DNA from 3 places in the Amycolatopsis thermoflava N1165 genome. Region 2 is predicted to be linked to each of the others. Evidence: riboswitches for the same ligand, from Rfam matches in the RefSeq annotation. Region 2 holds a riboswitch; each other region holds the start of a gene.
What was found. Region 2 has a riboswitch for S-adenosylmethionine ahead of thrC (threonine synthase). Riboswitches for the same ligand answer to the same signal wherever they lie in the genome.
Positions count from the first base shown of each region.

Region 1: linked by a shared signal. The riboswitch ahead of AMYTH_RS0114045 (aminotransferase class V-fold PLP-dependent enzyme) and the one ahead of thrC (threonine synthase) in region 2 are both predicted to bind S-adenosylmethionine.
Region 3: linked by a shared signal. The riboswitch ahead of AMYTH_RS0134195 (methionine ABC transporter ATP-binding protein) and the one ahead of thrC (threonine synthase) in region 2 are both predicted to bind S-adenosylmethionine.

Region 1 covers NZ_KI421511.1:2,796,082-2,798,336, forward strand. The annotation lists gene AMYTH_RS0114045 (aminotransferase class V-fold PLP-dependent enzyme) at 159-1,481, opposite strand; SAM riboswitch class IV at 1,516-1,630, opposite strand; gene AMYTH_RS0114050 (potassium/proton antiporter) at 1,677-2,255, opposite strand, start outside.
Region 2 covers NZ_KI421511.1:3,846,872-3,849,126, forward strand. The annotation lists gene holA (DNA polymerase III subunit delta) at 21-1,001, opposite strand; SAM riboswitch class I at 1,138-1,270, shown strand; gene thrC (threonine synthase) at 1,284-2,255, shown strand, end outside.
Region 3 covers NZ_KI421511.1:6,874,400-6,876,654, reverse strand. The annotation lists gene AMYTH_RS0134200 (DHA2 family efflux MFS transporter permease subunit) at 1-17, shown strand, start outside; gene AMYTH_RS0134195 (methionine ABC transporter ATP-binding protein) at 65-1,078, opposite strand; SAM riboswitch class I at 1,266-1,357, opposite strand; gene rsmA (16S rRNA (adenine(1518)-N(6)/adenine(1519)-N(6))-dimethyltransferase RsmA) at 1,423-2,255, opposite strand, start outside.

The DNA of each region.
Region 1 (2,255 bases), 1.1 Mb from region 2:
GCCAGCGCGCTGCCTCGCCGCGCGAGGCCGGGCGGGCGAAGGCCACCGTGAGCCCGGGGCGCCTGCCTCCCGCACCACCGCGCACGCCGGACTCCCAGCGGCCGCGCGCTCCCTGCCCGCGGCGGCGGTCGCACCGATTTCCCGCAGCCACCCGCCGCTCAGCGCAGGAAGTCCGGCAGCGGCCGCGGGTCCGGGCACGGCGCCCACCGGCCGTCGACCACGCCGTACGTCCACCGCGCGCCCCGCGCGACGATCTGCCGCAACGCGGTCACCAGCCGGTCGACGTGCTCGGTCGTGGTGCCGAGGCCGAGGCTCACCCGCAGCGCCTGCTGGCCCTCCCCGCCGCTGCGCTCCACCAGCCGCCGCACCGCGATGTGCGCGCAGAACGCGCCGTCGCGGACGCCGATGCCGTACTCGGCCGACAGGACCGCCGCCACCCAGCCCGGCTCGAACCCGTCGAGCACGAAGCTCACCGTGCCGACCCGCTCCGCCGCGCCGTCGAACAGGCGCAGCTCCGCCAGCCCCGGCACCGCGGCGAGACCCCGCGTCAGCCGCTCCAGCAGCTCCCGCTCGTGCGCGGCCACCGCGTCCCACGACGCCGCCAGCTGCTCGCACGCCACGCCCAGCGCGTACACGCCGACGGTGTTGGGCGAACCGGCCTCGTGCCGCTCCACCCCGCTCTGCCACGCCACCCCGAGACCGTCGCCGTCGCGGCGCACCAGCTTCGTGGCCCCGCCACCGGCCAGGTACGGATCCGCCGCGCGCAGCCAGTCGCCGCGCCCGATCAGCGCGCCCGCGCCGAACGGCGCGTACAGCTTGTGCCCGGACAGCACCACGTAGTCGACGTCCAGCTCCCGCACCGAGATCGGCCGGTGCGGGGCGAGCTGGGCGCCGTCCAGCGCGACGCGCGCGCCGTGCCGGCGAGCCACCGCCGCGATCTCCGCCACCGGCAGCAGTTCCCCGGTCACGTTCGACGCACCGGTGACGACCACCAGCCGCGGCCCCTCCGGGCACCCCGCCAGCGCACTGTCCACAGCGGACACCGCGGCCAGCCGCGTGTTCGGCAGCGGGATCCGGCGCACGTTCGGGCCGCGCCAGGGCAGCAGCGCGGCGTGGTGCTCGGTGTCGAACAGGACCACCGACGTGTGCCGCGGCACGCTGCGGGCCAGCAGGTTCAGCGCGTCGGTGGTGTTGCGGGTGAACACGACCGCGTCCGAGGACCGGGCGCCGACGAACCGGCGCAGCACGTCCCGGGTACGCTCGTAGACCTTTGTGGACACCTGCGAGGCGAACCCGGCCCCGCGGTGCACGCTCGCGTAGTGCGGCAGGAACTCGTCCACCGCGCGGCGCACGTCCTCCAGGCATGGGGCGCTGGCCGCGTGGTCGAGGTTGGCGTAGTCCAGCTCCCCGCCGGTGACCAGCGGGACGGCCGCGGCGGCGGTGACGGCGGGGGTGGTGACGCGTTCGAGAGCGAGAGTCATCGAAAGGCTCCTCGGGTCCAGGGACCCGCCAGGGGGTCCGCGCTTGCCCGCCGCACCTCGCGACGAGCCAGGTCCTCACCCGGGGCACCCCACCGCGGAAGGAGGGTTGCCGGCCAGCGAGCCGGGGCTTGGCGCTGGCACTCATGACCTACGCGGACACAGTAACCGATCGCCCCCGCCGCGCGCCAGCGGGTCTCAGGTGCCGGACTCGCCCTTCCAGCGCGCCAGCGGACCGGCCCGGTCCACCGCGCGGATGCGCCGCTCGGCGGCCTCCCGCGCGGACTCGGTGCTCACGATCAGGATCTGGTCGCCACGCTGCAGCCGGTCGGTGCGCTGCGGGGTGAAACTGCGGCCGTCGCGGACGATCAGGCTCAGCGACGCCCCGGCGGGCAGCCGCAGCTCCGACAGGTACACGCCGTGCAGGCGCGAGCCGGGCTGGATCTTGACCTGCAGCAGCTCGGCCTGCAGCTCGTCCAGCGGCGCGGCGTCGACCTCGATCTCCTTCGGCTCGGTGTCCGCCTTCAGCCGCAGCACCCGGGCCAGCGGGCCGAGCGTGAGGCCCTGCACCAGGGTGAGCACGATCACCAGCACGAACACCGCGTCCACGAGCCGTTGCGCGCCGGGCATCGCGTGGGAGAGCGGGATCATCGCCAGCACGATCGGCACCGCGCCGCGCAACCCCGCCCAGGACAGGAACACCTGCTCGCGCAGCGGCACCTTGAACGGCAGCTGCGACACCAGCACCGACACCGGCCGCGCGAACACCAGCACCAC
Region 2 (2,255 bases):
CCCGGGGGCCGGCGCCGAACTCAGCGCTTGTCGCGGGCGGCGGCTAGTTCCAGGACGGCCCGCTCGAGCGCGTAGGCCGGGTCCGCGGCCTGGCCCTTGACCTCGGCGTTCACCCGCGCCACCACGGCCATCGCCTCGGCCAGCCCGGCCTGCGTCCACCCGCGGGACTGCCCCTGCGCCTTGCGGATCTTCCACGGCGGCATGCCCAGCTCACCGGCCATCTGGTTCGGGTTGCCGCGGCCCGCCGCCGACACGCGGGCGATCGTGCGGACGGCGTCCGCGAGGGCGTCGGCGATCAGGACGTGCGCCACGCCGATCTGGAGCGCCCACCGCATCGCTTCGAGCGCCGCGCCGCGCTCGCCCGCGACGGCCTTCTCCGCCACCGCGAAACCCGTCACGTCCGCGCGGCCCCGGTGGTAGCGGCGCACGGCTTCCTCGTCGACCCGGCCGCCCGAGTCGGCCACCAGCTGCGACGCCGCCGCGGCCAGCTCCCGCAGGTCGGATCCGACGGCATCGATCAGCGCAGCCACCCCGGCCGGGTCGATCTTGCCGCCGGCCTGCCGGACCTCGTTGCGGACGAACGACTCCCGATCGGCCGGCCGGGTGATCTTCGGGCATTCGGTGACCTGGGCGCCGGCCTTGCGCAGCGCCGCCGGCAGCGACTTGGCCGCCTTGCTGCGGCCACCACCGGTGTGCACGACGACCAGGACGACACCGTCGGCCGGCATCTTCGCGTAGGCGAGCACCGCGTCGGCCAGCTCCTGGCCGATGTCCTGCGCGCCTTCCAGCACGATCACCCGGCCCTCGCTGAACAGCGACGGGCTGACCAGCTCGGCCAGGCCGGGCGGCGTGAGATCGGACACCCGGACCTTCGTCAGCTCGGCCGTCGCGTCCTCCCGGCGCGCCTGTTCCAGGGCGGCGCGGACGGCGCGCTCGACGAGCAGCTCCTCTTCACCGAGCACGAGCTGCAGGGGGGCGGAGGTGGTTGCCGGCGCGGTCACGGTTCAGATCCTCCCACGGGCCACCGACAGCTCCGGAGCGTGATGAAACCCGCAGGGGCATGGCGTGCTCCGAGCGTGGTGCCGTATGTTGTCAACCAGGCATCGCGCGAGCGCGACAGCCACCACAACCGAATACCGCTCATCCAGAGGGGCAGAGGGAACGGCCCGACGAAGCCCCGGCAACCGGCGTCAGCCTGTCATCTCGATTCCGCGAGGTAGCTGACGATCACGGTGCCAATTCCGGCCCGCGTCAGCGGGGCAGATGAGGAAAGGAACCTCGCGATGACTGCAGCCCTCGATTCGACCACCACCCGTCGCACCGTCGACCTCGGTCCGGCCGTGGAACTGGTCTCCAAGGAAGAGGGCCACCGCCAGCCCCTCGCCCCGGAGTTCGTCTCCGCCGAGGACTTCTCGCCGCTGGAGGTCGCCTACGACTTCGGTCGCGTCCGCCGTGAGGACATCGAGGCGGGCCCGCGCAACATCTGGCGCTACAAGCGGCTGCTGCCGGTGCCTTCGAACGTCGAGGAGGTCCCGAACACCGAGCCCGGCTGTACCAGGCTGGTGAAGGCCGACCGGCTCGCCAAGGCTCTCGGTGTGAAGAGCCTGTGGGTCAAGGACGACACCGGCAACCCCACCCACTCGTTCAAGGACCGCGTCGTCGCCGTCGCACTGGCCGCGGCTCGCGAGTTCGGGTTCGACACCCTGGCCTGCCCCTCCACCGGCAACCTGGCCAACGCCGTCGCCGCCGCCGCGGCCCGCGCAGGCTGGCAGTCCGTGGTGCTCATCCCGTCCTCGCTCGAGCGCGCCAAGGTCCTGACCACCGCGGTCTACGACGGCAACCTGATCGCTGTCGACGGCAACTACGACGACGTCAACCGCCTGGCCACCGAGCTGGCCGCCGAGCACGAGAACTGGGCGTTCGTGAACGTCAACGTCCGCCCGTACTACTCCGAGGGCTCGAAGACGCTCGCCTACGAGGTCGCCGAGCAGCTCGGCTGGCGGATCCCCGAGCAGATCGTCGTGCCGATCGCCTCGGGCTCCCAGCTGACCAAGGTGGACAAGGGCTTCCGCGAGTTCGCCAAGCTGGGCCTGGTCGAGGACACCCCGTACAAGGTGTTCGGCGCGCAGGCGGCCGGCTGCTCGCCGGTTTCCGCGGCGTTCCGCAACGGTCACGACGTCGTGCAGCCGGTCAAGCCGGACACCATCGCCCGCTCGCTCGCGATCGGCAACCCGGCCGACGGCCCCTACGTGCTC
Region 3 (2,255 bases), 3.0 Mb from region 2:
TGGTCCGGGGGAAGTGAGACGAGGAGGGGCGCCCCGGCCGGGACGCCCCTCCTCTCGCGCCTGGTCAGGCCGCGACGACGCTCTTCGGGCCTTCCTTCGGGTGCACGACGTGCGCGCCGCGGTCGGCGATCCACGCCAGCGCCGCGTCGGCCTGGCTGCCGTTGACTCCGACCCGGAACCGGGCCACCGGGGTGTCCCCGACGCGGGTCAGGCCGCCGCCGATGGTGGCGAGCTCGACCTCGAACCGGGCGGAGGCCTCGGGCAGCAGCGCGCCGACGGCCGCGAAGCCGATCAGCACCACGTCGACGGACCGGTCGTAGCTCGACGACTGGCTGCGCGGCGTGTCGATCGGGGGCAGCAGGCTCTGCGCGACCTTGCTGGCCGGGTTCGCCAGCAACTCCAGGACGGTGCCCTGCTCGACGAGCCGCCCGTCCTCCAGCACCGCGACCCCGTCGCAGACGCGCCGCACCGCGGCACCGTCCTGGGTGGTCAGCAGCACCGTCACGCCCAGCTCCGCGCGGGCGCGGTCGAGGACAGTCAGCACCGCGCCGGTCTCCTCGGCGCCGACACCGGCGGTCGGGTCGTCGGCGAGCAGCACGGCCGGGCCCGCGGCCAGCGACCGGGCGAGCGCGACGCGGCGACGCTGGCCCGGGGTGAGTTCACTCGGGCGCAGCGCGGCGCGCTGGGTCAGGCCGGCCAGGTCGAGCAGGCGGCCGACACGGCTGCGCCGCTGCGGGCCCTCCAGGCCGAGCTGCTCCAGCGGGGCCGCGACGTTGCCCGCCACGGTGCGCTCGGCGTGCAGCACCGGCTGCGCGTCCAGCACCGCGACCTGGCGGCGCACCTCGCGCAGCTTCCGCCCGTCGAGACCGGTGGTGTTCAGGCCGTCCAGCCGCACGACGCCACGGTCGGGCTTCTCCTGCAGGGCGATGCACCGGGTCAGGGTGGACTTGCCGGAGCCGGCCGGGCCGACGACGCCGAACAGGGCGCCGGCGGGCACCTCGACGCTCACGTCCCGCAGGGCGTGGACGGGCTTGGCGGCACCGGGGAAGGACTTGGTCAGGTTTTCGACAGTGATCACGAATGGCTCCAGCACAACGGGCGCGAACGCGCCGACCGCACACCAAGTAGACCGTCTACAGAGGACGGTCAGGCGAAATCAGGAAATGGTGGTGAAGGGAAAGCGGTCAGCGACGACACGCGCAGACCGTGCGACGACATTCGTCGACGACGCGGCGCCTCGTGAGCATCGTGCGGTACACAGGAATCCTCCATCGGTCCTGGCGTTAGCACCTGCGCCCGGGTGGGGTGGTTGCTGCGGCTTCGGCGAGCCAGGTCTCTCAGCCGCTCGGGATGGATACCTCAAAGAGTAGAACGGACTTCACATCTTTTTGGCAAGTCCCTGGTCCGGATCAGGGTGCGAGATCACACAAACGGTGGTAAGGACTTGCTCTTGGCGATCTTGGCGAAGTCCCTTACCCCCAGTTGCTCGCCCCGCGCGCGAGGGTCGACGCCGGCCGCGCGGAGGATCGCCTCGGCCTTCTCCCCCGAGCCCGCCCACGACGACAACGCGGCGCGCAGGGTCTTGCGACGCTGGGCGAAGGCGGCGTCGACGACGGCGAAGACCTCGTCCCGGTCCGCGTCCGACACCGGTTCCGCGGCGCGCTCGAAGCCGACGAGCGCGGAGTCGACGTTCGGCACCGGCCAGAACACCGCGCGCGGCACGGGCGCGACCTTGCGGGCCGGGCCGTACCAGGCGAGCTTCACGCTCGGGACGCCATAGATGCGGCTGCCGGGGCCCGCGGCCATCCGGTCGGCGACCTCCGTCTGCACCATCACCAGGCCGTGCGCCAGCGACGGCAGCTCGGCGAGCAGGTGCAGGACCACCGGGACGGCGACGTTGTAGGGCAGGTTGGCCACGAGGTGCGTGGGCTCCTGCGCCAGGTCCGCGCGCTGGAGCTTGAGGGCGTCCTGGATGTGCACGGTGAACCGGGCGGCGGCCTCGGGGGCGCGCTCGGTGATCGTGGCCGGCAGGCGCTCGCCGAGGACCGGGTCGATTTCGACGGCGGTGACCCGTGCGCCCGAGTCCAGGAGGCCGAGGGTCAGGGAGCCGAGGCCCGGACCGACTTCCAGGACGTGGTCGCCGTCGCCCACTCCGGAGAGGTCGACGATGCGGCGGACCGTGTTCGGGTCGTGCACGAAGTTCTGGCCGAGCTTCTTCGTGGGACGGACGTCCAGCTCGGCGGCCAAGCCACGGA